DNA from 3 places in the Paenibacillus sp. DRB1-1 genome. Region 1 is predicted to be linked to each of the others. Evidence: predicted binding sites of a transcription regulator. Region 1 holds the regulator's gene; each other region holds the start of a gene.

Evidence for each region. Region 1 encodes Rex, which represses fermentation and respiration genes when NADH is low (regulators of the CRP and FNR family bind a similar motif). Its sites were predicted from a motif close to TTGTGAAATATTTCACAA; they were not measured.
Region 2: the regulator Rex is predicted to act here: its motif matches at 7,538-7,555, upstream of ACQW03_RS13410 (formate/nitrite transporter family protein).
Region 3: the regulator Rex is predicted to act here: its motif matches at 5,264-5,281, upstream of pflB (formate C-acetyltransferase).

What each region holds. Positions count from the first base shown of each region.
Region 1 covers NZ_JBODQH010000001.1:5,036,240-5,046,800, reverse strand. Annotated here, with positions in the region: gene ACQW03_RS22575 (hypothetical protein) at 1-414, opposite strand, end outside; gene ACQW03_RS22570 (cell wall elongation regulator TseB-like domain-containing protein) at 711-1,235, opposite strand; gene ACQW03_RS22565 (amidohydrolase) at 1,273-2,574, opposite strand; gene ACQW03_RS22560 (redox-sensing transcriptional repressor Rex) at 2,561-3,214, opposite strand; gene dinG (ATP-dependent DNA helicase DinG) at 3,259-6,126, opposite strand; gene ACQW03_RS22550 (tetratricopeptide repeat protein) at 6,284-6,916, opposite strand; gene panD (aspartate 1-decarboxylase) at 6,999-7,382, opposite strand; gene panC (pantoate--beta-alanine ligase) at 7,375-8,313, opposite strand; gene panB (3-methyl-2-oxobutanoate hydroxymethyltransferase) at 8,310-9,209, opposite strand; gene ACQW03_RS22530 (biotin--[acetyl-CoA-carboxylase] ligase) at 9,555-10,529, opposite strand; gene ACQW03_RS22525 (CCA tRNA nucleotidyltransferase) at 10,522-10,561, opposite strand, start outside.
Region 2 covers NZ_JBODQH010000001.1:3,007,927-3,018,487, forward strand. Annotated here, with positions in the region: gene ACQW03_RS13375 (LCP family protein) at 1-548, shown strand, start outside; gene ACQW03_RS13380 (AI-2E family transporter) at 699-1,862, shown strand; gene ACQW03_RS13385 (LLM class flavin-dependent oxidoreductase) at 1,967-2,986, shown strand; gene ACQW03_RS13390 (ABC transporter ATP-binding protein) at 3,216-4,109, shown strand; gene ACQW03_RS13395 (hypothetical protein) at 4,122-4,925, shown strand; gene ACQW03_RS13400 (glutathione peroxidase) at 5,013-5,489, shown strand; gene ACQW03_RS13405 (FAD-dependent oxidoreductase) at 5,881-7,242, shown strand; gene ACQW03_RS13410 (formate/nitrite transporter family protein) at 7,630-8,463, shown strand; gene ACQW03_RS13415 (molybdopterin-containing oxidoreductase family protein) at 8,835-10,561, shown strand, end outside.
Region 3 covers NZ_JBODQH010000001.1:4,881,386-4,891,946, reverse strand. Annotated here, with positions in the region: gene ACQW03_RS21755 (copper amine oxidase N-terminal domain-containing protein) at 1-1,939, opposite strand, end outside; gene pflA (pyruvate formate-lyase-activating protein) at 2,159-2,917, opposite strand; gene pflB (formate C-acetyltransferase) at 2,969-5,230, opposite strand; gene adhE (bifunctional acetaldehyde-CoA/alcohol dehydrogenase) at 5,557-8,169, opposite strand; gene ACQW03_RS21735 (Crp/Fnr family transcriptional regulator) at 8,428-9,144, shown strand; gene ACQW03_RS21730 (DODA-type extradiol aromatic ring-opening family dioxygenase) at 9,284-10,051, opposite strand; gene ACQW03_RS21725 (hypothetical protein) at 10,370-10,561, shown strand, end outside.

The sequences.
Region 1 (10,561 bases):
GATACCCGTCTTTTTCTTTTTCATCTGCTCAACTGTAGATGAAATTTGAGTATACTTTTTATTTTCCATCGCTTCAGCCACAGGAAACATAGCCTCAGACCACCATTGATTCAGTGCTGAATTGGAACGATCTGTGATATCCAACTTAATAGTGCGGCTACCAATGATGGATTGTCCTTTTTGCTTAACCACATCGACCAATTTGGCCACATCTGCCTGCGGTTTGAGATCTAGTTTCAATACAACCTGATCCTGTTTAATATCTATTTGAGCGCTTGTCACGCCTGGATATTGAGATACCAGTTTTTCCAGAGGACTTTGCATTGTAACCTGACGGTAAATGAACCATCCCCCAAATAGCAGCAAAGCTGCCAATACTGCCGCCACAACGATAGGAACTGCACGCAATTTCAAACAACATCCTCCTCTCAAAATGTAAAACCCAGAAGAAACGGGACGAATGTCAACAAACAACCAAATTGCATGATCTTATAGTGATCAGCAATTCTTTTTTCTATCATTTTTGTCTATCACTTATAAAATATAGTATATCATAACGTATATCTAATATCGAAGGCAATGTGTGGAGGAGTTGCGGCATAGCAAAACTAAAAGACGTAAATACGATTTTTTTCGCATTTACGTCTTTTTCTTGAACTTTCAATTATTTACTAGTCATTCATTCCACATCTGCCAATCCTTACACCAGCTCAGTTATTGGGCAAAGTATACTTTACACCCGTCGCTCCCCCATCTGAAAAACGGTAAAAGGTATAGTAATGATGGCTTCCATCATCGTAAAACAGCTGCCACACATATTCGCCATTGAACACACTCGGCCGGAGGCTTACAATTTTTACACCTGGAAGCTGCTGCTGAATTAGCGCCATCATTTTTTGCTCATCGACTCCGTTCTTCAGCAGCTCGGTATGAACACCGCTATTATCTGCGGCAGGTACGTTAGGTTGTCCCTCCACTTTTTGAAAAGGAACCCACACCATTATATTTTCATTCTGTGCATTTTTCCCTTGAACTACCCAATATACCTGATCCCACACAGACTTCCATGTTTGAGTCGTGCTAACCAGACCACCTGATTGCTTGGCCTTAATGATAGCGGCATTTTTCTCAGCCACCTGGTCTTGAGTAACATAGGAATAATACCAGAAAATGCTGACCAGGATCAGTATCACGGCCAAAATGGCGACCGCTATCCATTTTTTCTTATTTTTCAAACCTGTGCTTCCTCTCTAAGGGGATGTGACACCTAAATTAGCGCGACAGCAGCCCTTCAAAGGCGGCTTGTGCCTCATGTTTGATACGTTCCTCGTCCATAGTCAGGCATTCGCCGTTTTTCACAACCTGGCGACCGTCTACCCACACATGAGCCACGTCCTTGGCGCTTGCAGAGTATACCGCATGGGAAATAAGATCTGTACGCGGCAAGAAATGTGCCTGATTCAGATCCAACGCGATAAAGTCAGCCTTGTTGCCTGCTGCCAACGCTCCTACTTCTTTTAAACCAATCGACTTTGCACCGTATTCTGTTGCAAGACGCAGCGCTTCACTTGCAGGAACTGCCGTAGGGTCACCGGATACACCCTTGTGAATAAGTGCCGCCAGACGCATTTCCTCGAACATATCCAGGTTATTATTGCTGGCAGGACCATCCGTTCCGAGAGAAACAGTAACCCCTGCACGCAGCAATTCAGGCACTCTTGCCACACCACTTGCCAGCTTCAAATTGCTACCAGGATTATGCGAAACCGCTACACCACGTTCAGCCAGTAAAGCTATTTCTTCGTCGTTCAAATGAACGCCATGGGCAACAAGCGAAGGACGGGAGAAAAAGCCAAGCTTATCCAAGTGTGCAACTGGACGCAAACCGTAGTCGCGTACGTTTTGCTCCACTTCGGCGATCGTCTCAGACATGTGCGTATGCAGTGGCAAGTCCAGATCATGCGCAGCTTGTACGAATTTTTCAATAAACGCAGGTGGACATGTGTATGGCGCGTGCGGAGACATCATCGTTGTAATACGCCCGTCTGCTTTACCATGCCAGTTACGCGCAAAAGTCACGGCCTCAGCCAGCTTGATTCGCTGTTCTTCTTCCGAGCATAGTCCAATTGCTCCACGCATCAGACTTGCACGAATACCTGACTCTTCAGCTACACGAGCTACCTCATCCATATGATCGTACATGTCCAGGAAGGTCGTTGTTCCACCTTTCAGCATTTCCAGCACAGACAAGGACGTACCCCAGTACACGTCCGTAGATGTAAACTTGGCTTCCATAGGCCACATTTTTTCCTGAAGCCATACTTGAAGTGCCAAGTCATCTCCATGCCCACGCAGCAGAGACATCGCCGCATGACCATGGGTATTAATCAGACCAGGTAAAAACAATAGCCCTTTACCATCAATCGCTTCCGTTTCTTCCTCACCCGCAGGCAAAGTTTCGCCAATATAAGTAATACGGCTATCCTCCACAATCATAAAACCATTGACTACCCCAGCTTCTGGTCCATTTACGGCAAAAGAGCCATTTTTAATCATCCATTTATTCACTGTCATATTGTGTTTCTTCCTTTCCGTCCTCCAAATAATAAGCGAGGCTAAGCAAATCAGTTGTAAAGTCTGTGGCATGAATCCGAATGTTGGCCGGTGCCTTGAGAGTAGTCGGTGCAAAGTTCAGGATCGCTCCAATTCCGCTCTCAATAAGCCTGTCAGCCACGTGCTGTGCTTCAAAATCAGGTACGGTAATAATCCCGATTCGAATGTTTTTTTCTCTCACAGTCGCTTCCAGTTCATCCATCGGTTGAACGACCAATGTATTGATCTTGGTCCCTACCTTATCCGGAAACGCATCAAATACTGCGACAATCTTCATATTGTCTTTTAAATAAGCGTTATAATTCGAAAGGGCTTGCCCCAGATTACCGGCACCGACCAATACGACATTAATTTGCTGGTCAATTTTCAGGATATGGCGTATTTTCTCGATTAGATAAGAAACATCATAACCGATACCCTTCCGGCCAAAATCTCCGAAATAGGCGAGATCTTTACGGATTTGGGCCGGGTTCAAATCTAGCCTCTGTCCCAACTCTTGAGAAGAGACCGTAGCCACCTCCCGTTTGTGAAGTGCATTCAGATAACGTAAATATACGGGTAACCTCCGTACGACAGCCTCTGAAATTTTATCTGATTTCATACTTGCTCCCCCTAATTGTAACGAACATACTTAGTGTCCGTCCGTTATGCCTCTGTCTCCGGGGCGGATTGGAGCCATTCGGCGATGCGGGGCACCATTTGCTCCGATGGCATATGCTCCATTTTTGGTCCCGGTAACGAGTACAAAAAGTGCTTTCCGTAATAGGATTCGATCACACGCGTATCGTAAACGATAACGACCCCGTGGTCGCTCGCTGTACGTACCAACCGACCAAATCCCTGTTTGAAGCGAATGACCGCTTGTGGTACAGACAGCTTCATAAATGGATTCTTCTTCTGCTGCTGAAGCAGCTCGCTTTTTGCCTCCAGCAACGGGTGATTCGGCGGTTGAAACGGCAAGCGAACAATGGCCAGACAAGTCAGAGCCTTTCCTGGAATATCGACGCCTTCCCAGAAGCTGCTGGTTCCCAGCAATACAGAAGCTTTAGCTTCCTGAAAACGGCGGGTTAGCTTGCTGCGACTCCCACTGTCCACACCTTGTCCCAGCACAGTAATTTCGCTGGCTGCTAAGGCCTCTTTGAGCGGCTCATACACTTGCCGGAGCATCCGATAGGAAGTAAACAGAACGAGCATTCTCCCCCGCGTCGCCTGAGCAGTCGCTCCTAGAGAGCTAACGAGCATATCTACAAAATGTGCATCTCCTACACTGCCCTTCACACTTGGAAAATCCCGTGGAATGACCAGCAACACCTGATCCCTGTAATTAAAGGGTGACGGGAGCTGCGAAGTCATCAGCCGCTCTTGATCTGCGGCCTCCTGCAAGCCGAGCTGATCGATCATGTACTGAAACGACTTATCTACCGATAAGGTAGCAGACGTCAGAATAATGCTTCTTTTTTTGTCAAAAAACATTTCTTTCAACTGGCGGCTCACATCGACGGGCACCGCATAAAATTGCAATGATTTACTACGGAATTGCCCACTCGCTTCGAGCCAGTATACGGTTGTTTCATCATCGAGTCGCATAAAAAATCGCAAATTTTCTCTAATCCCCGCCAAATCCTTGAGCAGACCCGTGATATCTGTAATAAGGCTATCCGCCGCATAATCGTCATGCTCTTCCTTGACGTCCAGCATCAGCTTGTCGCCCTTGCGCAAAATTTCACTCATCGTTACATATAGCTGATTTTCCAAAGCCCCCGCCTGATCCCACTTTGCAGGCTTGGCTGAAGGTTTGAGACGGGAAGAAAACTGTCCTGTTTCGCCCGGTGTCGCATCGCTTCGCTCTGGCAACATGCCAAACAGCTTGTCGCTTAGCAGGTCCCAAGTTTCCTTAACCTCTAACACGAGCGGATACATCTGGTCGATGGTTGAGGCCCAATCCGCCGACTTCTCGTGCCCCGATTTTGCCAACTGTTGACGAAGTGAAGGCAGTTGTCCATTCTTGCTGTCTTTGAACAGTCGCGTCAGTGTATGCACGAGTGTGAAATATTTCATATGCATACCTAGGTGCTTACCAGCTACTTCCTCCAGGTGATGGGCTTCATCAATCACCAGGTGTTCATAGCTCGGCAACAACTGGTGACTGGCTTTGACGTCTGTGAACAACTTAGAGTGATTCGTAATAACAACATCCGCTATCCCTGCTTCATGGCGTGCACGATGATAATAGCATTTGCGGAACCATGGACAAGAACGACCAAGACAGGACTCTGAATCACTCGCCACCGTTTCCCAGAAATCCCCTCCACGGTTGCTCAGATTCAGTTCTTCATCATCACCGGTTTCTGTTAGCGTCAACCAGACGATCATTTGAGCCGCTGTAATTAAATCTTCCTTCGGTGTCGCGAAGTCTCTTCTGTTTATTTTATGTTCAAACTTACGCAGACACAAATAATGTCCCCGACCCTTGAAAATAGCAGCCCGGAACGGAAACGGAATCACCTTGGTCAGCATCGGAATGTCGCGCTCGCGTAATTGCTCCTGCAGGTTGATCGTATGTGTACTTACCATAACGCGCTGTCCTTTTTTTACACTGTGATACAGGGATGGGAGCAAATAACCGAGGGACTTTCCTGTTCCTGTACCTGCTTCGATCAGCAGATGCTTGTCTTCACTCAGTGCCTGATTTACACCCTCAATCATCTGTATCTGCGCCTCGCGCTCCTCATATTGGCTCAAGGATGAACGCAAATTGTCCCGCACATCATCCATGTACTCCTCAAAGGAAACACCTGAAAGTGGATTCGGGTCGTCTTCTCTACGCGGTGCAGCTAGCTCCGTCCAATCTTCCACTTTTAGCGCAAGCTGACGAAAAAACTGATGTCCCTCCAAATCCTGAATAGGATCAAGCTCTTTCTCTTCACGCACCCCATCAAGAAACCATCCGAGGTCACTGTCTTCCTCTGCGAACAAATCGCTAAGCCGCTGTATCGTTATCAGAGGTAATGCTTGAAGCTCACCCAGACACTTTAAAAACACCTCAGCCGTAGCCAACGCGTCGCTGTCTGCTTGGTGAGGGCGATCATGCGCCAGCCCGAACTCAGAAGACACAAAACCCAACTGATACGAAGAAAGCGATGGAAACATAATTTTCAGAAAATCCATTGTATCCAAGATTCTTCCGCTAAACGGTAAATATCCGCACCGATCCAGAGCGTTTTGCAAAAAATTAAAATCAAACGCCACATTATGACCGACCAGCACAACATCGTCCAGCATAGGCACGAGCTCCATCATCATTTCTTCAAGTGCAGGAGCATCCTTGACGTCATCGTCTGTAATTCCGGTCAATCCAGTGATAAAAGGTGGAATAGATCTGCCAGGGTTCACATAAGAGCCGTAAACACGGGAAATGCTGTTATCATGATCTATAATTGCAAGTCCGACTTGAATGATGTCATCCGCGGACTGGGTGCCTGTCGTTTCAAAATCCAATACCGCAAATTTCATTCGGGCTTAATCCTTTCTTATGACACTTACAAAAATAATAACTCTGTATATTAGCATAGCAGAAGATCGCCTGTTTGGAAATTAAGACAGCCAAAAAAGACGATGCACACGCCGCCTGAGGAGGTGGGCATGCATCGTCTTACTCGGTGACTGACAACTACATCCAGGTCATCATGGAGCTGTCGTATCGAAGCATTTCGGTACCGGACAAACAGGCTTCCATATTGTGCAGCGGCTCGGGTAACGCAGGATCGAACTGATGTGCGAGAGCAAAACATTTTTGCGCCTCCTCTACGTCAGCCTGCTTTGCCAACAGACAGCCTAGCGCATTATAGATGACCGCCTTTAGTCCTGCCTGCTCAGTCAGGTCCAGCACCTTCTGAAAATGGCATACAGCCTCTGCTGGATCATCTAGTTGAAAATAGGACATTCCCATGTACATACGACTCTGCCAGCTGTTCGGAAAATGCTGTAGTACCTGCTCAAATTGTTGGATCGCCTCAGGGTACATAAGTAATCGATAATACCCTTGCCCCCGATTAAAAGCTGGTAGCTCTTTTTCAGGCAGCTCAGTGTCAGACATATCGGTCTCTGCGGAAAACCCGGCCGCACGCAAGCAAACCATTTTTTCCTCAAAGGCCAGCCACTCATCCATAATTCCGTCACTCATTCTCCGCAGCAGACTCCAGTGCTGTAGCAGCTCCTGCCTGCGGGAGCCCTGGGCTGATGGGTAATGCTTCACGATATCATCTAACATGCTGTTCATTTCTGCGAATACATGCTGGAACATGTGCATCCCGCCCTTATGAAAGATGGATTAATACACTCACATTTTTCGCTTAAAAGACGGGTTTCATCCGCACTCCCATTCATTACATGATCGTTGCGTGTACTTCTTTGTTCATCGTTTGGGCTGGTTTATTATGTTCATCAACAAATACCACTGTAGGTTTGTATGTTTTGGCCTCTTCATTCGACATGGAAGCATAGGAAATAATAATGACTGTATCACCAGGCTGCACCAAACGAGCTGCCGCACCGTTGAGACAGATCACTCCGCTCCCACGCGGTCCGGGGATAACATAGGTTTCCAGTCGAGCTCCATTGTTATTGTTTACAATTTGAACCTTTTCATTCTCCAACAGATCCGATGTATCCATGAGATCTTCATCTATAGTGATACTCCCCACATAGTTCAGGTTAGCTTCCGTAACGGTAGCGCGGTGAATTTTGGATTTCATCATGGTTCTAAACATGGGAAAGCACCTCCGCCTTCTGTATTCTTATATTGTCAATCAGTCGGGTATTGCCAAATTTCACAGCCAGCGCTACGATGACGTCTTCCTGAACATCACATAGACGCTGCTCGGGAAGAAGGGGCTCCAGACCGGGAAAAGTTAATATTTCAATGTAATCAATGTCTGCTAAAGGAGAGGAAGTAATGGTGGACTCCACCATTTGATGTAGCTGACGAATCGTAATTGTGTTTGTTACAATATCTTCGCTCACTTCTTGCACCTTACGCAGTGACTGGGACAGCACCAACGCCTGCTCGCGCTGTTCTGCACTTAAATACACATTACGGGAGCTGAGGGCCAAACCATCCACCTCTCTGACGATGGGACAAGGTACGATAGTCACGTTCATATTGAGATCAGTCACCATCTGCTGGAGCACTGCAACCTGCTGTGCGTCCTTCATTCCAAAAAAGGCCAAATCAGGACCTATCATGTTAAAAAGCTTGGCTACCACCGTAGTCACACCATCAAAATGGCCGGGACGGGAGGCACCGCACAGACGATCTGTCAAAGCGGATACACGAATTTTGGTTTGGGTTGGTTGTGGATACATTTCTGCTACAGTTGGCAAAAATACAATATCCACGCCCTCGCGCCGTGCTACCTCTAAATCACGAGCTTCATCGCGGGGGTAGCTTTCCAGATCTTCATTCGGTCCAAATTGAATCGGATTTACGAAAATGCTAAGCACCACCGTATCTGCCATTTTACGCGCCTTGTGCATCAAACTCGCATGTCCTTCATGCAGGTATCCCATTGTTGGTACAAAGCCGACTTTATGTTGCTGTAAAGAAGCAGAATCGTTTACTATTTTTGCTCCGTTTGTCCCAAGCTGCCGACGTTCAGCAATAATCTTGCGTAGCTGAGCCACTTCTCTTACGATGATCATGACCGAGATTCCACCTTTTCCTTAGCTTGTTCCTGTGTCTGTCCTTTTGCCTTACCGTATAGGGATTCTACAACGCGGTCATCCGCGCTGAACACATGCTCTGCGGCCGGAAATGCCCGCCCTTTCACATCACTCACATACTGCTCAATGCTGCTGCGGATCAAGCCGCCTACATCGGCATAGGTTTTAACAAAGCGTTTGCTGAAATAAGGCGATGCGTACTGAATCAGATCGTGATAAACAAGTACCTGACCGTCACATCCACGTCCAGCACCAATTCCAATGGTTGGAATGGAAAGCTCTTTAGAAATCGCTGTTGCGACTTCCTCAGTTACCAATTCCAGTACAACGCCAAAAGCACCCGCCTGCTCCAGTGCCTTGGCGTCCGCCATCAACCGGCGTGCGTCCACTTCGTCCTTGCCTTGAATGCGATAGCCGCCAATTTGATTAACCGATTGCGGAGTAAGCCCGATATGTCCCAGTACAGGCACACCTGCCTGAACAGTTGCTTTTACGACATCGGCAATTTCAGCTCCGCCCTCCAATTTAACAGCATGCACATGTCCTTCCTGCATCAGACGGCGGATGCCCTGAAGACTTTCTGATACGCTGCTGTGATATGTCATAAAAGGCATGTCCGCTACGATAAATGTATGTTCCGCGCCTCTTGCGACTGCCCGGGAATGGTACACGATATCATCCAAGGTTACAGGGATGGTTGAATCGTAACCAAGAACTACGTTACCCAGCGAGTCACCTACGAGAATCATGTCAATCCCCGCCTCCTCGGCTATTTTAGCCGATGGATAATCATAGGCGGTCAGCATACTGAGCGGAATGCCCTCTTGCTTCATTTTTTTCATTTTTACAATATTCAGTGCTTGTTTTCCTGCCATTGCGAATGGCTCCCTTCCATCTTTTTTTGGCACAAAAAATAACCTTTTATGAACGCCTGTACATCTGCGTCATCAAAAGGTCCGAACAGCCAAAAAAGACACTCATTTTGAGATCGTCCCTTCTGTCTCGGTCCTGTTCGGCTCAGAGCAGAATCCAACGTAACCTTCAAATGAAGTTATGATGGTCTTACAAACTTGCTAAAGTAGAGCATGTGCCCCTGGAGTGCAGCTCGGACCGTCCGATGCCGCCTCCTGCACAGTATAACAAAAAACATCAGCTTTTTCACGTGAAGTTTTGCACAGGGAATAGAACGATTTCGGTCGTTTTCTTAGCTAAGGTCGCTTCTATAATTGTATATCCCCTGAAATGACCTGAATTCGCTCTCCCTGATCCGTTTCTATCACGAGTGCCCCGGAAGGGTCCAAGCCAACAGCTGTACCTTCTACAGTTATCCCTTGTCCGGTATGTGCCCGTACACTACGGTTCATAGTCACGGACAAAGCCTCCCACAGCATGGCTATAGGCTGGAACCCCTGCTCGGCATACAACTTACTTAGCTGTTCCATCTCTTCCAGCACTGAGGCAATCAGCACAGTACGGTCAATTTCACGCCCTGCTTCTATTTTCAATGACGTTCCCACCTGTGATAACTCTTCCGGGTAATCTTCTTTATTCAAATTTACGTCAATACCGATCCCTGCAATACAATAGCGAACCCGTTGATCCTCTGTTGCAGATTCCAACAGAATACCGGATACTTTGCGACCATGAATCAGCAAATCGTTTGGCCATTTGATACCAGCCTCCACACCCGTCAGCCGACGAATGGCTCTACACACTGCTACACCTGTAAGTAGCGTTAGCTGGGGGGTAAAAGCCAAGGGCTGGGTAGGGCGCAACACAATGCTCATCCAGACTCCTTTGCCACGAGGTGAATACCACTTCCGCCCCAGACGTCCCCTACCTGCCGTTTGTTCCTCTGCAAGCACTACTGCCCCCTCTGGCGCGCCCTCTTCTGCCAAACGCATGGCATCCTGCTGAGTGGATACCGTGGAATCCAGTACAACGATACGCTGGCCAAACGATTGGGTATTTAATATATCGGCCAATTTGGAGACTTCTAGCCGATCCGGTCGGGATATCAACCGATAGCCCCGACGCGAGGAGGCATCGATGTTGTAGCCCAACTCACGCAGTTTGTTGATCTGCTTCCATACTGCTGTTCGGCTAACCGAGAGCCGTCGGCTGATTTCCTCACCTGATACGTAATCAGATGTAACCTCCTCCAGTATGCCTAACAATCTTTCATGATTATTCACTACTCATCACCCGTTTCGCTTCCTGAAGCAAT
Region 2 (10,561 bases), 2.0 Mb from region 1:
TTAATGGCTTTATTGCGTTGGTTGATTCTGTGGGTGGTATTGACCTGGATGTCGAAAAAGATATGCACTATACCTCCAAGGCAGATAAACACCAGTTTGATATTGATTTGAAAAAGGGAATGCAGCACATGGACGGTAAAACAGCCTTGCAATATGTACGCTTCCGTCATGATGCGACTTCCGATTTTACGCGTACGGAGCGGCAACGCAAATTTATTACCGAGCTTGGCGGTAAAATTCAGTCAACCTCATCTCTAATTAAACTGCCAAGTATTTTAAATAGCATTTCTCCTTATATTGAAACGAATCTCAGTACTACGGAAATGCTGCAATTGGCTTCATTGGGCTTTAATATTGATGCAACAACAGTAGCGAAGCAGCAAATCCCGCCGAATGAATTGGTGCGCGGGGAAACCATTAAGGGTGCGCAGGTGTTGGGTGTGGACGAAAGAAAGCTCAAGCGCTTCATACAGAATCTTTTTGAACAGGAGAACAAACCTGTGACCACGACGGTGGATGCTGCAACTACAATTAATGATACTCCATAACCCTCGAAAGCAAGCGAAGTTCGTACGATGACGTACAACTTTGTTTGCTTTTGTGTTTATTTGGGTATAACCTTGTATATTTTGTTCCAAAAATATATCGTATCTATGAAGAACGTATACTCAATTGTGTAAAGAGAAGGGGAATGTGGTGTGGAAATAACTCCGGCATGGAAAGACCGATTCAAGAAGTTTTTTCTGAACAACAAGTTTGTGTTATTCCTGCTGGTACTGCTGCTGATCGGCTTGAATATCTTGGTGTTTACCAAAATTTCATACATATTCACACCTGTCATGGTGCTGCTGAAAACGATAATTCTCCCTGTCATTTTATCCGGCGTGTTGTACTATCTGTTCAATCCGTTGGTTGATGTGCTGGAGCGCAATAAGGTGAAACGAATATACTCCATTATTGTACTGTTTTTGCTGATTATAGGGGTTATTGCGATTGTGGTTACATCGGTGGTGCCTGTAATCCGCGATCAAATACAGGGGCTCATCCAAAATTTCCCTGACTATAGCGAACAAGTACAACGACAATTCGAGAAACTGATCGGCAGCGATTTTGTAAACCAGTTCCAGAACACCATTCAAATTAATCCATCTGAGCTGGCCTCCAAAGCATCTGAAAAGTTATCTAGCTTTATTAATAATGCATGGACGGGCGTGGGCAGCTTCTTGGGCGTGGTTACAGAAACGGTACTTGCGATTGCCACGGTTCCATTTATTCTGTTCTACTTGCTAAAAGATGGACACAAGCTGCCACCGTTTATCCTGAAAATGCTCCCGCCTATGTTTCGTAAAGAAACAGACCGCATTATGACCGAAATGAACCATCAGGTCAGTTCCTATATTCGTGGGCAGATTATTGTCAGCTTCTGTATTGGGGTGCTGTTGTATATTGGTTATCTAATCATTGGATTAGACTACTCTCTGACGCTTGCAGTCATTGCATCCTTTACGAGCGTTGTCCCCTACTTAGGTCCCGTTATTGCCATTACACCTGCGTTAATTGTAGCCTTGGTCACCTCACCGATTATGTTGCTCAAGATGGTTATCGTATGGACAGTCGTACAGCTCATTGAGGGTAAATTTATTTCTCCACAAATTATGGGTAAATCTCTTCGAGTACATCCGATCACGATTATCTTCGTTATTCTGACGGCAGGCAATTTGTTTGGTGTGGTGGGAATCGTACTGGCGGTTCCAGGTTACGCTGTCTTGAAAGTAATCGTTACACATCTGTACAGTTTCTTTAAAAAGCGTTCGCATCTCTATGAGGCGGATAAGGAGAACACAAGTCTTTACGAAAAATAAACTTTTTCACTATAAAATTGATATGGGCCCCTCTTGGGTAACTGTGGCTACGCGTGCTATAATTAGTGTCTATCCTTATTCCAAAATAGAAAGGTCAGACTTTTATGATAAAACTCAGCATTCTTGACCAATCTCCGGTATCGGAAGGCATGACGCATGCGCAGGCATTACAAAAGACCGCTGAGCTTGCTATAGAGGCGGAACGCTTGGGTTATCATCGCTTTTGGGTATCAGAGCATCATTCTGCCGCAAATCTAGCAGGCTCCAGTCCGGAGGTACTGATTTCGCATCTGGCTGCCCGTACCTCAACCATTCGAGTGGGGTCAGGTGGTGTGATGCTGCCCCATTACAGCGCTTATAAAGTAGCGGAAAACTTTCGTGTGCTGGAGGGATTGTATCCGGGTCGCATTGATCTGGGTCTGGGACGAGCGCCTGGAGGAATGCCCATTGCTACCAGAGCACTGCAAGAAGGCAAAATGCGAGGCGGTGTAGATCTATACCCTGAGCAGTTGGATGACCTGTTAGCTTATTTACATGACAGCACAGGCCATGATCACCGTTTCGGTTCGCTACAGGCGATGCCGCTCATAGAAACTGTACCGGAAATGTGGTTGCTCGGCTCCAGCGGTGATAGCGCAGGTCTCGCCGCCGAGCGTGGCGTGGGCTTTGCGTTTGCGCAGTTCATTAATGGTGAAGGCGGCACAGGGGCTATGAAGGAATACCGGGAAAGCTTCCAGCCTTCCCAGCATAGTGACCAACCGCGTTCACTTGTTGCTGTATTTGCGATCTGTGCGGATACCGAGGAGGAGGCGAATCGGTTGGCTTCCAGTATGGACTTGTCTCTTGTACTATTAGAGCAGGGAATGCGCTCCGCTGGAACACCTTCCGTCGAAAAGGCACTGGCGTATCCGTATACGCCGTTTGACCGGATGCGTATTCGTGAGAATCGCAAACGTATGGTGGTCGGTTCGCCCGAACAGGTGAAGCGTCAGATTGAGCAATTAAGTAAGGACTATAATGCCCAGGAGATCATGGTTGCGAGCATTATTCACGACTTTGATGCCAAAATGAAATCTATACGTCTCATGGCTGAAGCATTTGGACTGTCTTCTGTACAGTCATAATGCGATTCGCCGGATTTAAAAGATCACAGCTTCGAGGAGCTGTGATCTTTTTTTGAATTTTTTGAGGAAATATTGGATGATATGCACTGTATGATATAGGAAATAAACGAGTTAACACTTGATAATGATTATCAATATCTTTATTATATAAAGATAGAATGAAGTTTTGATGAAAGTCGTGCGTTAAGCCCGTGACTATATATTGGATAAGGGAAAGGGATGATTCCAAATGTTTCGTCTGAAAACGGCAAATCTGGATATTGCTTATGAAGATCGATTGATTGTAGAAGATCTGAACGTGGAAATACCGCAAGGGAAAATCACAGCCTTGGTGGGCGCAAATGGTTCTGGCAAGTCCACCATTCTGAAGACGATGGCTCGCATCATGAATCCTAAGGGCGGCAGTGTTCTGCTTGACGGTAAATCCATTCATAAGCAATCCACCCGGGAAGTAGCTAAACAGCTGGCTATTTTGCCACAAAATCCGACTGCACCGGAAGGATTAACCGTGACGGAACTGGTATCTTACGGACGTTTTCCCTATCAAAAAGGCTTTGGTTCCATGAAAGCGGAAGATCGCAAAATGGTAGAATGGGCCATTCAAGTAACGGGAATGAGCGAGTTCCACGATCGTCCGATTGATCAGCTTTCTGGCGGCCAGCGTCAGCGTGCCTGGATTGCTATGGCGCTTGCGCAGGATACGGATATTTTGTTTCTGGATGAGCCAACGACATTTTTAGATATGGCGCATCAACTGGAAGTGCTGCATTTGCTAGAGTATCTGAATACTTCGGAGGAGCGCACCATTGTTATGGTCGTGCATGATTTGAACCATGCCGCCCGGTATGCTCAGCATATGATTGCGATCAAAAAAGGGAAGGCTGAGGCGGTAGGAACTCCAACTGAGGTTATGTCCCCTGATGTGCTGCGTGAGGTGTTCGGGATTGAAGCAGATATTGTAATAGATCCTCGTACGGGTGTACCGCTCTGCCTTCCGTATGCTTTGGCTGGACAGCCTGCGGTGAGCCAAGCAGTAAAAGAAATGAATGTGGAAGATAAGCAACTCGTGGGTTCTGTTGCTGAGCGACGTGATGCCAGACCACAAGTAGCGGCAAGAGGCTAAAGAGGACATACCATGAAACCACTGGATTACGATCAGCTTGAGCAACTAGCGAAAATAGTGAGAGTCACGCCGGAGGATGCAGTATATTCTGGGCCAGTGGCTGAATGGCTTGAACCAGATAAAATCCGCTCTGTGATGGAGTATTACGGCGATCTTCTGCGTGCTGAAGACGATTTAACCGCAGCCGTTTATTTTGTGAACCAGTTGCGTGGTCTCGTGTTTGCGCAGCATTTTATGGTGTCTCTGTGTGAACGTCGTTTGGATCTGTCCGTTTCCAATCTCAGATTTCATATTTGTTATGAAGGTCAATATCCTTCTATTAGCCTCCAGGTCATCGACCTAACAGAGCTGGACAATACGCGGAACAATGGGGATGACCATTCTTCCGAACAGGCTCAGCAAGTGTTACGTGACTTTTATAGTTTGCAGATGCGGCCTATATTGGAGGCAATAGCTGCAGTGGGGAGCGCATCTATTGGGCAAATGTGGGGACAGTTTCCGTTGACATTGCTGTATTTTAAGGATAGAGTACAGCCATCGTTGACTGATCCTCAGGATGTGGAGCGCTTTGAACAAGATTATATGTATGTGACACGTGAACTGAAGGGAGAGGTATTCGGGCGTAAAAGAAATCCGTTTACGGTTCGTCTCATTGAATTGGACAATCCTTACCGTCCTGGTGAAAATACCTACATGAAACCGTCCTGTTGCCAATATTACAAGACAGGTGGAGGTCAGCGGTATTGTTATGCTTGCCCAAAAATGTCCGCTTCCGAACGCGAAGAACGCAGACTCGAAGTGATGGCATCACGGTAAAGTCACTGTGGATGTTGGCATGTCCGTCACGTTTTGGTTAAAATAGGTTATGTAACCTAAACCAAGCGACACGAAGGAGGATGCTGTATGTCTGTCTATTCACATAATGCCGTAACACCAGCGAATCAGGAGGTTTCTCTGAATACTTACACCGGTAAGGTGCTGGTTATTGCGAATACCGCCAGTAAATGTGGACTTACCCCGCAATATGGGGATTTGCAAAAGCTTTATGACGAATATAAGGATCGGGGATTAGTTGTATTAGGATTTCCTTGCAACCAATTTGGCGGTCAGGAGCCGGGCAGCAGCGAGGAAGCGGCTGAATTTTGCCAACTGAATTACGGGGTTAGTTTCCCGGTATTCGCCAAAGTGGACGTCAACGGACCGGATACAGCGCCTCTGTTTGAATATTTAAAAAAGCAACAGCCTGGAGAACAGGAAGATGGGACAATTCAGTGGAATTTCACGAAATTCATTGTGAATCGTGAAGGTGTACCTGTGGGTCGTTTTGAACCGAAGGAGTCACCAGAAGCGATGAAAGCAGCTATTGAGCAATTGCTATAGTAGCTTCGCTTTAATTCCAATGTATATGTTTAAAAAGGGTCTGATTTCCGGAATGTCTCCGGGAAACGGACCTTTTTTGTTCTCTACATATGCATTTGTCTGAGGTGTGTTGAATCATGTGAAGGTCGATTCCAAGGGCATAATCAGGGGGCTTACAGGGAAAACTGGATGGAGCAAAGAAACATTTCAGCAAACGACTGAACTCGGCTATCCTTTCTTTTTTAAATGTGGACAAATTGTGAATATCTTAAAAAGCTATTGTAATGTGAAAAATATCACACTATAATAAGCGCATGAAGTGAAATAAATCACAAACACTAACGAGCTGTTTACGTGAAACTATTCACAATTATTATACATTTTATGCCCACACACCAAGGAGGAATTTAACATGAAAGTAGCAGTTATCGGATGTACACACGCAGGCACGGCAGCTATCGTCAACACAGCTAAATGTTATCCAGATGCCGAAATTACCGTTTATGAGCGTAATGATAATATTTCATTCTTATCTTGTGGTATTGCTCTGTACGTAGGTGGTGTCGTCAAAGATCCGCACGGACTGTTTTATTCGTCTCCAGATCAACTGGCTGACTTGGGTGTAGAGACCAAGATGCTTCATGAGGTAACGAGTGTGGATACGGCAGGCAAGACGCTGCATGCACGTAATCTCCAAACAGGCGAAGAATTTACAGACACATTTGATAAATTAATTGTGACCACAGGATCATGGCCCATTATTCCGAAGCTGGAAGGCATTGAACTTGATCATATTTTGCTCTGTAAAAACTATAATCATTCGAATGATATCATTGAGAAAGCCCAGCACGTACAGAACATTACAGTCGTCGGAGCTGGATACATTGGTGTTGAACTGGTAGAAGCTTTCCAAATGAACGGTAAAAACGTAACACTGATCGACAGTGCTGATCGTATATTGAATAAGTATTTGGACCATGAGTATACAGACCGGATTGAAAGTTCCCTGAAGGAGCATGGCATTAAGCTGGTACTTGGCGAGACGGTGAGTCGTTTTGAGGGTACGAACGGTAAGGTGAGTAAAGTCGTGACCTCTAAAGGGGAATATGAAACAGAGCTTGTTATTCTCTGCATCGGTTTCCGACCTCAAACGGATCTGCTCAAAGGTCAGGTAGATATGTTGCCTAACGGTGCGATCATTGTGGATAACTATATGCAAAGTAGCTGCCCGGACGTGTTTGCAGCAGGTGACAGTTGTGCAATCCGCTATAATCCGACAGGCAAAACGGCTTATATCCCTTTGGCAACCAACGCAGTTCGTATGGGTACGCTGGTAGCACGTAATCTGGTACAACCAACCATTGCCTACATGGGAACCCAAGGAACTTCGGGTATCAAAATTTACGAAGACAATATCGCAGGAACAGGCATGACGGAAGCGGCGGCAAAGGACGAAGGCATGACTGTAGAAGCTGTAACCATTGAGGACAGCTACCGGCCTGAATTTATGCCAACCTCCGAAAAGGTATTACTGAAAGTGGTATATGAGCAGGAGACACGAAGAATTTTGGGTGCTCAAATTATGTCGAAGGTGGATTTGACGCAATCCATTAACACGCTATCTGTAGCCATTCAAAATCATATGACTATTGACCAGTTGGCCTTTGTCGATTTCTTCTTCCAGCCGCATTATAACAAGCCTTGGAATTTCCTGAACGCAGCAGGTTTACAAGCATTGCCTACAATATCCGAACGGAACCCAGTTACTGTATAATTCGGTTTGTCTGTGACATTGTTCATAAGTTTGTCAACAATCTGAGGCGTACGAATGAATCCTTATAGTACAATATAGAGTAGCATAAGGATCAGGGGGGAAGTAGCTTATGGGTTTGTTTTATATCCTTTTTCTTGTAGTCGTGGCGCTGGTAGGCCTCGGTGGAGTTATTTGGTTCTTGAGAGCAGTTGAAAAGGAAGAATACAATTAAATGTAAAGCGCGTAGTAGCGCAGTAGATGCAATAATACAGAAAGACAGTCCTTTTTCCAAGGGCTGTTTTTTTTATAGTTAATAAAGTGATTTTTTTCACAAACATAATCACTGATTTTAAATAAAATATGAGAGAAGAATATTCGAGTAAAAAGATGTTAAAGGAGCGGGAACATATGGCAAGCTATAAGCCGGGGCAAATTGCCGAAAAGACGGTAGAAACAGGAGTGGCTAAAGCGAACAACCCGTGGACTGTGTCGGTGGTATTGGGATTTTTGGCAGGTGCATTTATTGCACTCGGGTTTTTGCTGGATATACGTGTCATCGCAAGCGCACCTAAGGAATGGGGGAGTATTGCTACCTTTATTGGAGCTTCCGTGTTCCCTGTAGGTCTCGTGTTGGTATTGATCGCTGGCGGAGAATTGCTGACCGGTAATATGATGGCTGTCCCTTTGGCGAGATGGGCAGGACGGATTAAGACCGGCGCTATGTTCCGTAATTTGGCCATTATTACGCTCAGTAATTTTGCAGGTGCGTTATTTGTTGCATTTTTCTTTGGGCATGTGCTGGGTATGACAGAGACGGGCCCTTACTTGGACAAAGTGGTGGATATGGCAGGACATAAGCTGCATGAAAGCTTTTTGCAGTCGTTTATATCGGGTATAGGATGTAACTGGCTCGTAGCACTGGCTGTATGGCTGGCATATAGCACAGACTCAATCGGTGGCAAGATTATGGGGATTTGGTTCCCGACAATGGCCTTTGTCGCTATTGGATTTCAGCACGTTGTTGCCAATATGTTTCTCATTCCGGCGGCTATTTTTGCAGGCCACTTTTCATGGGCAGATTATGTTATGAACTTCATTCCGGTATGGCTGGGGAATTTGGTAGGAGGTAGCCTGTTTGTGGCTGGAGCCTACTGGTTGGCCTATTTGAAAAAGCCTCAAGCCAACGCACATCCAGTGAATGAATCTCCAACTACTTCTTCGGTTGCACATCAAATCCGTTGAGTGATCCTGCTTAATTATGGTACTTTAAACAGCAATGAACAAAGCAAATCCGCCATGACAGGCCCGGGGGAACGAAACCTGTCATGGCGGATTTTTTTGGGAGTGGTCCATGATTTGGCATGGAGGATGAGTGTGCTCTCGTCCATAATGCCTTGATCTCTTTTACCCTCGGTAAGAAATGATGAAACAGGGTGATAAAAAAATAATTATGATTTTTAAAAATCCGTTTTGCTGTATACAGCAGACGGATTTTTTAATATTTTGGAGAGCGGCTGTGTGGGAAAATCCTTCTCTTGCCATAGGTCAAAGCTGTAGATATGATAAGATCAGTGTAATTTTTGGAAACGGTAACGGAAAGGAGCATCAACACTATGGATCATCGCAATAGCGCGCCTCCTGAGGCCACGCTTCAACAAGACTTACAAAGGGGACAGCGGATGACGGAGCAGCAGGCCGGTATTTTTCCGGCTGTATGCCCGTTAGATTGCCCGGATACGTGTGGGCTCCTGCTTCACAAGGAAAATGGAAAGATAGTCAAGGTGACTGGGAACCCGGATCATCCTATTACCAAAGGGGCTATTTGTAACAAAGTTCGCAATATGACGGAGCGGGTATATGATCCTGATCGGGTGCTCTATCCGTTGAAACGTATAGGCCCCAAAGGAGAAGGGAAGTTTGAACGAATTAGCTGGGAGGAAGCGGTCGATACCATTACAGGTCGGTTCAAGGAGCTGATACGTACGGACGGATCGGAATCTATTCTCCCCTACAGCTTTTATGGCAATATGGGCGTATTGAGTGTGGATGGAATGGATCGCCGATTTTTTAATGCGCTGGGTTCAAGCCAACTGGATCAGACGATATGCAGTGTGGCAGGGAATGAAGGCTGGGCGTCCGTTATGGGTTTTAAGGGCGGCACCAGCCCGGAGGATACGGAGGATGCAGACCTCATTATTGTGTGGGGTGGAAATGTCATTAGTACCAACATGCATCAGGTCGTTTTGGCTGAGAAGGCACGTAAAAAAGGTGCTAAGGTGGTCGTTATTGACGTTCATCGCAACCGGACGGCGCAATGGGCGGATTGGTTCATTCCGTTATATCCGGGGACGGATACGGCGCTCGCGCTGGGTGTTATGAATGTGCTGTTCGCTCAGGGACTGACGGACGACGAATTTTTACACCGCTACACGGTAGGCCATGAGGAACTGCGCGAGCATGTTAAGACATATACACCAGAGCGAGTTTCGCGGATTACCGGCGTGCCGGAAGCAGATATTATCCGTTTAGCGGAAATGTACGGAACTGCGCGAGCAGCGTATATCAATATCGGCAATGGGCTTCAGCATCATGATAATGGCGGTATGAATGTACGTGCGGTTACATGCTTGCCTGCGCTCACTGGACAATGGCTGAAGCACGGCGGGGGAGCATCACGCTCTAATGGCGCTTATGGCAAGTTTAACGGCGCCAATCTGGCGCGTCCTGATCTGCGACAGAACCCGGATGCCCGGGTGATCAACATGAACCGGATCGGAGAAGCGCTGCTACAGAAGGAACAGCCAATTAAGGCGTTATTCGTATACTGCAGTAACCCGGTAGTTGTAGCTCCCGATTCGGAACGGGTGACTGAAGGATTTGAACGAGAGGATTTGTTCACAGTCGTACATGACCTGTTTCTTACGGATACGGCCCGTTATGCCGATATTGTGCTGCCTGCAGCGTCTTCCTTTGAAGGTACGGACCTATATAAATCCTACTGGCATCACTATGTCCAGATGCAGGAACCCGTCATTGCTCCACTCGGGGAAAGCAAAAGCAATTATGAGCTGTTTAGCCTGCTCGGACGGGCTATGGGCTTTGACGAAGCTGCCTTTACGGAAAGTGAAGAGGACATGATCGCAGGCGCGCTTGATAATCCAACGAACCCTTATCTCAACGGTGTAACCTTGGAAGCCTTAAAAGAGTCACCTTTTGTAAAGCTCGATATGTCGCCAAAGGCCACTTATTTGGATCGTTTAACCACGCCTTCAGGCAAGATTGAACTATATTCGGAAAAAATGAAACAAGCAGGTCTGCCCGCGATGCCTTCATATGTGCC
Region 3 (10,561 bases), 150 kb from region 1:
CAACACCAAAATTACCAGCATTGGAAGCAGAAGAGCCGTCCAGACCGTCCGTACCAATCAGGTTCGGGTCTACCTTATTATCACCAAGAACGATACGTTGAGCTGTTTTACCAACCTCTTCGGTATAATTGAGCGAGATATCCGCATTAGCGTACGTTCCACGGTTATGAATACCGTCCTTAGGCAGTTTTGCCAAAGTAGGCAATACGGTCAACGGATCTGCATTTGCATCTAACACAATAACCGTGTATTGAATAGGTTGATCCGTATATAAATCGGATAACAGAGAAATGACTTGTTTTTGTTTGATTTTTTGTGCGTTCAGATCCTGTAAAACAATGCGGCTTTCGCCAGGATTTAGAACTGTACTAGAACGCTTGCTTCCATCTTGCATGGATTGGAAGTATCGTTGAATCGAAACTTTACCTGCAGCCGTGGCAAATTCAGATGGTCCGGCAAAACCGGAATTTTCGACATTTATATTGGCAGGAGTGATATTGTTGTTAGTCGCAATCACGTACATCTTCACATCTCTACCCGTTTCATTAACATGATGGACGAGTATGCGTGTGCTGCCTGATCCGGTTTCCTGATACACGATACCATCCTGGAACACACGTTCCGGACTGTTAGCACGAATCAAAAGACGTGGTGAAGACGTGCTAGTTAATGGAATGGTAGCCATGGTAGGCACCTGACTGCCGTCTACTGTATATTTATCACCATATGGTGTGAAGATTTTATTAAAATCATCTTCGTTATACAGCAGTTCATTCGTAATTTTAATCGTTTCACTTTTGGTATCTGTTGCGCCGTGCTTATCAGTCACGGTGAGCGTAATTGTTACATCACCTGGTTGGAAGAAAGCAAGTTTCTTATTCTCCCAATCACGTTTAGTGATAGCATTCTCATCATCTGTACTCAGGTCGGTAATGGTGATTTTCTCACCCATCTTGTACTCTTTTTTATCAGTTGTAAACAGAGCCACTGGCGGCTGATTTGGTGGTCTTACTGTAAGTGTAACTGAGTAAGGATCACTCCAGTTCCCAGCAGAGTCAAGAACAGAATAGGTAACTACATATGTACCCGGCTCCTGGAATACGTCCTGCTTCCCTTCCCAACGTTGGTTCACAATCGGTAGACCTGTAGGAGAGGATTCCTTTGTCAAATACGTAACCTGGGTTTCGCCTGCATAGATATCTTTTTGTTGAACCGTAAAGGAAGCTTTAGGCTTCTGATTCAAATCCATGATAACTTGTTTAGTCGTATTATTCACAGTATAAGGAATATTTAAGGCCTGTGTAATCGAGGTCAATGGCACCATAAATACGTTCTTTTGCTGAAAAGCCGGTCCCTTCATTTGTCTGGCTTCACCGTTAACCGTATAAACCTTGCTGTCTGTTTTGAAGCGCATGACATTTGTTCCTTGTGTGATTACGGTTTCTTTGGTAGCAGTGTCATAACTAAACTGCAATCCGACACGGCTGACAAGAGAACGAATAGCTACATAGGAGACTCCGTCCTTAACAGTCATCGGCTGAGTTGCCGTATACACCTGTCCGTTTTGTTCCATTTTCGCACTGTTTAAATACAAAATCAGTTGATTAGCACCCATAGTTGTTGGAGCTCCACCAGGATTGGTGATCGTTCCGTCTCCACCGTATACATCATTGGACACGTTCGATCCGTTGTTGGTATCTGTAGGCAGACCAGTCAATGGATCATTAGATACGCCTGTGTTGTTTTGTGTGCCTGTTCCCTCTTGATCTCCGATACTATTCTGAACGCTGGAATCAGCAACATTGGTTTGAGCCTGCTGTGCGCTAACCGAATCGGTGGATTGAACGGTTGTTGATGCTGCTTCTGCTCCTACAGGGGCTACTGCAGCCACCTGAGCCACCGCAAGGGCGGTGAGCATGGTCCATTTCTTGAAATTCATTGTCTGTCTCCTTCTATCACCAAATTATTATCATTCCCGTAAAAAGTCATACTATTAGACGCGTCAGTTGTTAAAAAGTTTCTGGAAATTTTGCTGATCATGAAAAAAAGGGAACTTTCTCCTGTGACTGCAAAAAATTCAACAACAAAAAACCGCCGCCCATCTGACCTGATGTGGCGGCGGCTTCATTACTAGGAAATAGCTTTTGAACCATTTACATTATGATGGACGACAGACAGCATTCTTTCCTGCAGTCTCCAGACGACCCTCTTCAATGAGTCGGTAAGCACGTTGAACTTCTTCATCTGTAGGAGATGGAACTCCCTCCAGCGGATACTCCTTACCGAGCATTTCCCACTTGTAAACACCCATTTGATGGTAAGGCAAGATTTCGAATTTCTCGACTCCGTTCAACGTTCCGATAAACCGTCCCAAATTCAATAAATCTTGCTCGTCATCATGAATACCCGGTACAAATACGTGTCTAATCCACATTTTGCGCCCTTGCTCAGACAACCAGCGAGCCGTACTTAGCATACGGTCGTTAGACTTGCCTGTAAGCTTAATATGCTTGTCATTGTCAATATGCTTAATATCCAATAGCACCAAGTCTGTTACGTCCAGCAGTTCATGGATACGGCCCGCGTCATTAAAGCCGTTACTGTCCAGTGTCGTGTGCAAATTCCACCGACGTTTCACTTCTTTGAACAGCTCTGCGACAAAATGAGCTTGCAGCGTCGGTTCTCCACCAGATACGGTTAATCCGCCTCCTGAAGAACGGTAATAGGCTAAATACGGCTCAATCTCAGCCAATACCTCCTCCAACGTCATCGGATTACCTTCATTCAAGGCCCAAGTGTCCGGGTTATGGCAATATTGACATTTCAACAAGCATCCTTGCATAAAGAGCACGAAGCGGATGCCGGGACCATCGACGGTCCCGAAGGTTTCCAATGAGTGTATGTGACCTTTCAACATGTTGCATCATCCTTCCCGCATCCGCTATGCGTGCGTCATTGTAATACTTATTTACATTGTACCGTGGAAAGTACGGTTAATAACATCCAATTGTTGTTCACGAGTCAGCTTGATAAAGTTAACGGCATAGCCGGAAACACGAATCGTCAGCTGTGGATAGTTTTCTGGGTGTTCCATTGCATCCAACAGTTGTTCGCGAGCAAACACATTGACATTCAGATGATGTGCGTGGCTTCCAAAGTAGCCATCCATCATCGAAACAAGGTTTGTTTTGCGTGTTTCTTCTTCTTTACCCAGTGCTTTAGGCACGATGGAGAAGGTGTTCGAGATACCATCCAGACTGTGTTCATATGGCAATTTGGCTACGGAACTCAGAGATGCCAAAGCACCTTTTTTATCACGACCGTGCATTGGGTTTGCCCCTGGTGCAAACGGTTCGCCTGCTTTACGTCCATCCGGTGTTGTACCTGTTTTCTTACCGTAAACCACGTTGGAAGTAATAGTCAGTACAGATTGAGTAGGAACCGCATTACGATAAGCTTTATGCTTGCGAATCATGCTCATGAAGCTTTCTACCAGTTCCACAGCGATGTTATCTACACGGTCATCGTTGTTACCGTAGCAAGGGTATTCGCCTTCGATTTCAAAGTCAACAGCAATCCCTTTTTCGTTACGGATTGGTTTAACTTTTGCAAATTTAATGGCACTCAAGGAGTCGGTAGCAACTGACAGACCCGCAATACCACATGCCATGGTGCGGAGAATATCACGATCATGCAACGCCATTTCAATGCGTTCGTAGCTATATTTATCATGCATGTAGTGAATAACATTCAAAGTGTTCATGTACAGTTTTGCCAACCATTCCATCATAGGTTTGAAGCGGCTCAACACTTCTTCATATTCCAGAACTTCACCTGTAATGGCTGGGAATTCAGGCCCTACTTGGACGCCAGATTTTTCATCTTTACCACCGTTAATTGCATACAGCAGAGCTTTAGCCAAGTTGGCACGAGCACCAAAGAATTGCATTTGTTTACCGATTTTCATTGCCGATACACAACAAGCAATACCATAATCGTCTCCATAAATCGGACGCATCAGATCGTCATTCTCGTACTGAATGGAGCTAGTTTCAATAGAAACTTTCGCACAATATTTTTTGAAGCCTTCAGGCAATTTTTCCGACCACAGTACAGTCAGATTCGGCTCCGGTGCAGGTCCCAGATTGTAGAGGGTATGCAGGAAACGGAAGCTGTTTTTAGTTACCCGAGTTTCTCCAGTTACGGACATACCACCAATGGACTCAGTAACCCATGTTGGATCTCCACTGAACAGTTCATTATAGTCAGGTGTGCGCAAGAACTTAACAATACGCAATTTCATAACAAAATGATCGACCAGTTCTTGAGCTTGTTCTTCTGTCATTGTACCCTCTTCCATATCACGTTGAGAGTAAATATCAAGGAAGGAAGATACACGTCCTAAGGACATTGCTGCACCATTTTGTTCTTTGATTGCTGCAAGATATCCAAAATATACCCATTGGAAAGCTTCTTTCGCATTGTTAGCAGGTTTTGAGATATCAAAACCGTGTTCAGCAGCCATTTGTTTCAGTTCATTCAAAGCACGAATTTGTTCGGAAATTTCCTCACGCAGACGAATTACGTCTTCTTCCATGGAATCAACTTCAAGGCTTTTCAGTTGCATTTTTTTATCTTGGATCAAGAAGTCTGCACCATACAAAGCTACACGACGATAGTCACCGATAATACGACCACGACCGTATGCATCTGGCAGACCAGTAATGATACCAGCTTTACGAGCTGCTCTCATTTCATCTGTATAAGCGTCAAATACACCTTGGTTGTGAGTTTTACGAATATGAGTGAAGATATCAATGATACTTTCTGGTACTTCAAAACCATAGGCTTTGCAAGCGTCGATCATCATCCGAATTCCACCAAACGGCTGCAAAGAGCGTTTGAATGGAGCATCTGTTTGTACACCGACAATTTGCTCTTTATCCCGGTCCAGATAACCCGGCTTATGTGAAATAATAGTGGATGGCGTATTCACGTCTACATCAAGCACGCCGCCGTTTGCCAACTCTTTTTTGGTAAGATCGGATACAATATCCCACAATGCGGTTGTGTTGGCGGTAGGACCAACCAAAAATTCTTCATTGCCAACATAAGGTAAGATATTGGTTTCAATAAAATCGTTGACGTTGACTTCTTTAGTCCATTTGCCTTTTTTAAAACCTCTCCAGCCAGATTGTTGCTCTTGTAATTCTCTCTCAATCACCGACATGTAAATCCCTCCAAATTGTTTGGTCTTCCGGACTTGTGATTTTTTTCACGATAAAACTATTTCTTGAGCCCGGCCTGTTCACCGATGCCTTACGCTCAGTGTCGGGACCTTTCTTACACCCTTATTGTAGAATAATGATAGAGTGTAGTATGTGATAAAAATCACAATATGAGTGATTTTTATCACTTTATTTTCCCTAGCTGCGCGCCTATCCTTAGCCTTGCCGTTCACCTCCCTTCCCAAACCAACAGGCCCTCTATATAGAGAGCCTGCATCGGTATTGAACGAGAAAATGCTTTTTCACAAGCCTCTTCGTACCTATTATATTATTGATCAAAACGTCCGTAGAAGGCATTGCGATAGACATCAGCCAACTCAGTAACCAGTGGCAGTTTCGGATTCGCAGTTGTACATTGATCTTCAAATGCGCGGTCAGCCAGATAGTCTACACGTGATTCGAAATCCTTCGCATCGAAACCGATTTGTTGGAACGATTCCTCGATACCAAGTGTTTTGTTCATCTTACGGATCGCTTCGATCAAGCTGTTAACCCCTTCTTCGGTGGTGCGTGCAGGCAGTCCCAGTATGCGTGCAATTTCTGCATAACGCTCATCCGCAACAAAGTGCGAATATTTAGGGAACGAAGCAAATTTTGTCGGTTTTTTCGCATTATAGCGAATGACGTGCGGCAATAAAATGGCATTCGTGCGACCATGCGCTGTATGGTATTGTCCACCCCATTTATGTGCAAGACTGTGGTTAATACCCAAGAATGCATTAGCAAAAGCCATACCAGCAAGTGTAGAAGCATTATGCATTTTCTCACGAGCCAGTTTATCACCAGTCAGAGCCGATTGTTCTAGGTATTGGAATACCAATTGAATGGCTTTAATTGCCAGACCATCTGTGTAGTCATTAGCCATTACGGACACGTAAGCTTCGATAGCATGTGTCAGAACATCCATACCTGTGTCCGCTACAGCTGTTTTAGGCAGCGAATATACAAACACTGGGTCAATAATTGCCACATCAGGAGTCAGCTCATAGTCAGCCAGCGGATACTTCGTGTTACCCAGGTTTTTGTCCGTAATTACTGCAAACGATGTAACTTCGGAACCTGTACCCGAGGTTGTAGGGATAGCTACAAATTGTGCTTTTTGGCCCAAACGTGGATACTTGTAAATCCGTTTACGGATATCCATGAATTTTTGTTTTAAGTTATTGAAATCAGTATCTGGATATTCATAGAACATCCACATGCCTTTAGCGGCATCCATTGGCGAACCGCCGCCCAGTGCGATGATGCAATCCGGTTGGAAACGTCTCATCATTTCAGTACCACGTTCTACAGTAACTGTCGATGGATCTGGCTCTACTTCAGAGAACACTTCGATAGCTACTGGTGTTTGGCGTTGATGCAGATAATGAATAACACGATCTACATATCCCAGTTGTACCATCATAGGGTCCGTGATAATGGCTACACGTGTGATATCAGGCATTTTAGCAAGATACTGTGTCGAATTTTTCTCAAAATAGATTTTGGAAGGTACTTTGAACCATTGCATATTCACCGTCCGTTTCGCCACCCTTTTCACATTAATCAAATTGACTGCCGATACGTTCGACGAAGTCGAGTTACGACCGTACGAACCGCAACCGAGTGTCAACGAAGGAAGGTTGGTGTTGTAAATGTCGCCAATCGCACCATGTGTGGAAGGTGCATTTACAATGATACGTCCTGTTTGCAAACGGTTTGCAAACCGAGCGATAACGTCCTCATCGTTCGAATGAATAGCGGACGAGTGACCCATGCCCCCGAATTCCACGACTTCAGCAGCGCGTTGAATACCTTGTTCCGCATTTTTTACTTTATAGCAAGCCAATACAGGACTCAATTTTTCCGCAGACAATGGGAATTTTGTTCCTACCCCTTCAATCTCAGCGACTAAAATTTTAGTTCCTGCTGGTACTGTGATACCACTCATTTCAGCAATTTTCACAGCAGACTGCCCGACGATTGCTGGGTTCACTGCACATTTCTCGACATTCATAGCTCCTTGAGTGAGCTTAGCTGCTTCTTCTTTATTTACAAAATAGCAGCCGTTAGCGATCATCAATTTTTTCACTTGTTCGAAGATTGGCTCTTCGATAATAACCGCTTGCTCGGAAGCACAAATCATACCGTTGTCAAAAGATTTAGAGAGGATGAGATCGTTCACGGCCTGCTTGATGTCTGCTGTTTTTTCAATGAAGCAAGGCACGTTACCTGGGCCTACACCCAGAGCAGGTTTACCGCAGCTATATGCCGCCTTAACCATGCCTGATCCACCAGTTGCCAGAATCAGAGCCACATCCGGGTGATTCATGAGTGAATTTGTTTTATCCATCGATGGAGCTTCAATCCATTGAATACAATCAGCTGGAGCACCATGTTTGACGGCTGCTTCGAGCAAGACGCGGGCTGCTTCCGCACTACACGATTGAGCAGATGGATGGAAACCGAAAATGATTGGGTTACGTGTTTTAATGGCAATCAACGCTTTGAACATCGTAGTCGAAGTCGGGTTTGTCACTGGAGTGATCCCCATGATAATGCCGACTGGCTCTGCTATCTTTTGAAAACTGTCAAAATCATTGTCTTCAATGACACCGACGGTTTTTTCATTTTTGATACTATGATAGATATATTCTGTTGCAAACATGTTTTTGGTGATTTTGTCCTCGTACACACCGCGTCCTGTTTCTTCAACAGCCAACTTCGCCAGGTACATGTGTTTATCCATCCCTGCGAGTGCCATAGCTTGTACGATTTCGTCAATCTGTTCCTGATTCATACTCATGAAAGCTTGCTGTGCCCGGTTCCCCCGGTCAATCAGCGTTTGAATATACTGCTCTGCGCTTTGCTCTTTTTGGATAACCTCGTTTTTAACAGCCATTTCCCTCATCCTCCTGTTATCTCGTGTACTATCTCTTGTTCACGCACTGATCGTAACACAGCTTTTCAAGATATATTGTGATTTTTTTCACAATCTATTTAAAATTTTATTTTATGAAGTGAATTAAATCACAAAGTTTGGAATTCTGCCACTTTTACCCCCTCTTCTTGCCCCAAAAACGCATTGCGCAGGTATATAATGAATTTGAATTGATCAAGTTGCAGATAAAAAACATAGGATACAAAGGGGAAATGGACGATGAGAAACCCTACAAATGTAATGGAAGCCCGCGGCAACACCTGTTGCTTCTCGGAGGCCAGCTTCAACCGGTTGCAAGTGATGATGAAAGATCGAGTTATGCCTGAAAGCTCGCATCTGTTCTGGGAAGGAGATACAGCGGATAAGCTGTTTTATATTAAGCGCGGACGCGTGAAAGTAACCAAAACAACGGATGAGGGTAAGGAACTTATTCTATATATGTATCAAAGCGGCGATCTTGTTGGTCAAGCCGATCCATTTTTTGGGACTAAGCATTCCTTTTCTGCTGAGGTTCTGGAAGACAGTGATATTGGCGTAATCGATCATACGGATCTGGAATTGCTTATTTGCCAGCATTGTGATTTTGCGATTGATTTTATGAAATGGATGGGTTCGCATCATCGCATTACTCAGACTAAGTTCCGCGATTTGATGATGTACGGCAAGCCTGGCGCTTTATGTTCAACACTCATCCGTCTATGCAATACCTATGGTGAGCCTCACGGCGAACATATCCTGATTCATAAGAAAATTACTCATACTGACTTATCTAATATGATCGGTGCGACCCGGGAAAGCGTAAACCGGATGCTTAGTGATCTACGTAAGAAAAATGCAGTAGAATACGATAATGGCATGATTGTTGTCAAGGATTTGGAAATGCTGCAAGGCGTATGTCATTGTGAATTGTGTCCTCGTGAGATTTGCCGGATATAATAAATCGTTTTTTATGTAAAAGGGAGTGTTATAAGCCATTATAGCTTATAACACTCCCTAATTTATTTCTACTCCTCTACTTATACAGAAGCAGTTGCGAAGCATTTTAACACTAGTCTTTCTTCTGGCAACACACTTTTTAAAACTGTAAGCATAAATAACTTAAATTCCCCATCTCATAGCTTCTATGGATGACCTTGGCTTTGTTTGCAGGATTGCCACTCCCCATTGCAATAAACAACGGTACAAAGTGCTCTGCTCTTGGTACGGCCTGGCGAGCATACGGTGCTTCGCTTTCATAGTGATCCAAAGCCTCTATATCTCTACTTTGCACTTTTTCAATAATCCAATCATCAAAATCTATAGCCCAAGGTTCTGTTTTCGTTTCCCCCCATTTGACGATACGCAGATTATGAACAGTCACTCCACTGCCAATGACCAGAATATCCTGTTCTCCCAGTCCACGCAGCACTTCACCAATGGCATATTGTGCTTTGGGCGAAAGATATGGATTTACAGAGATCTGAACTACCGGAATGTCTGCCTCAGGATACATACGATGCAACAATGTCCAGGATCCATGATCCAGTCCCCTCACCCGGTCAGTTTGTACGTCAATGCCCTTTTGTTCATATAATTTTTCTAGCTTATTGGCCAGTTCCACAGAACCATGTGCTGGATATTTCACCGTGTACAGTTCCGGTGGGAAACCGCCAAAATCATAAATGGTATCGTACACGTCATCCATCGAACTGATCGTCAACGTTTGCGCTTCCCAATGAGCAGTAAAGATAACAACCGCTTTAGGGCGAATGCTTTTCCCCAGTTGCTCTAAAAATGAAGTATAGTCCGTCTGTTCAATAGCAAGCATCGGTGAGCCGTGGGCCAAAAATAAAGATGGCATCATATAAAGATCCCCTTATCATCATTAGTTTATTTTATTCATTAAGTAACTTTATGTAAGTTATAATACATAAGTAACAGAGTAATGTCAACACAGATTTCAACATACACTTAAAGATCAGAGGTTCCATAAATAAAGATTGATATAGGTATAAGGTCATAGTAATATGTAACTAATAAATTTTAAGATTTCACTATATTTCGATACAAAGGACTGGTTTCTATGGAGATACATACTTCTAATTGCCCAAAATGTGGTTCCGTTTTTCGTCAAAACCTTAGAAACCTGTGTAGTTCTTGTATTCAGGAAGAAAATATATTCTTGGACCGCTGTTCTAACTATCTATGGAAGCATCCTTCTACTCATACTCGCCAGCTCAGTGACGTAACCGGCACACCTATAGAATTGCTTACAGATTGGGTAAGAGCAGGCAAATTTCCCTCCACCTACAGTCAGCTTGATTATCCTTGTGAATCCTGCCGTTCCCCCATTTATGCAGGAAGACTATGCCAT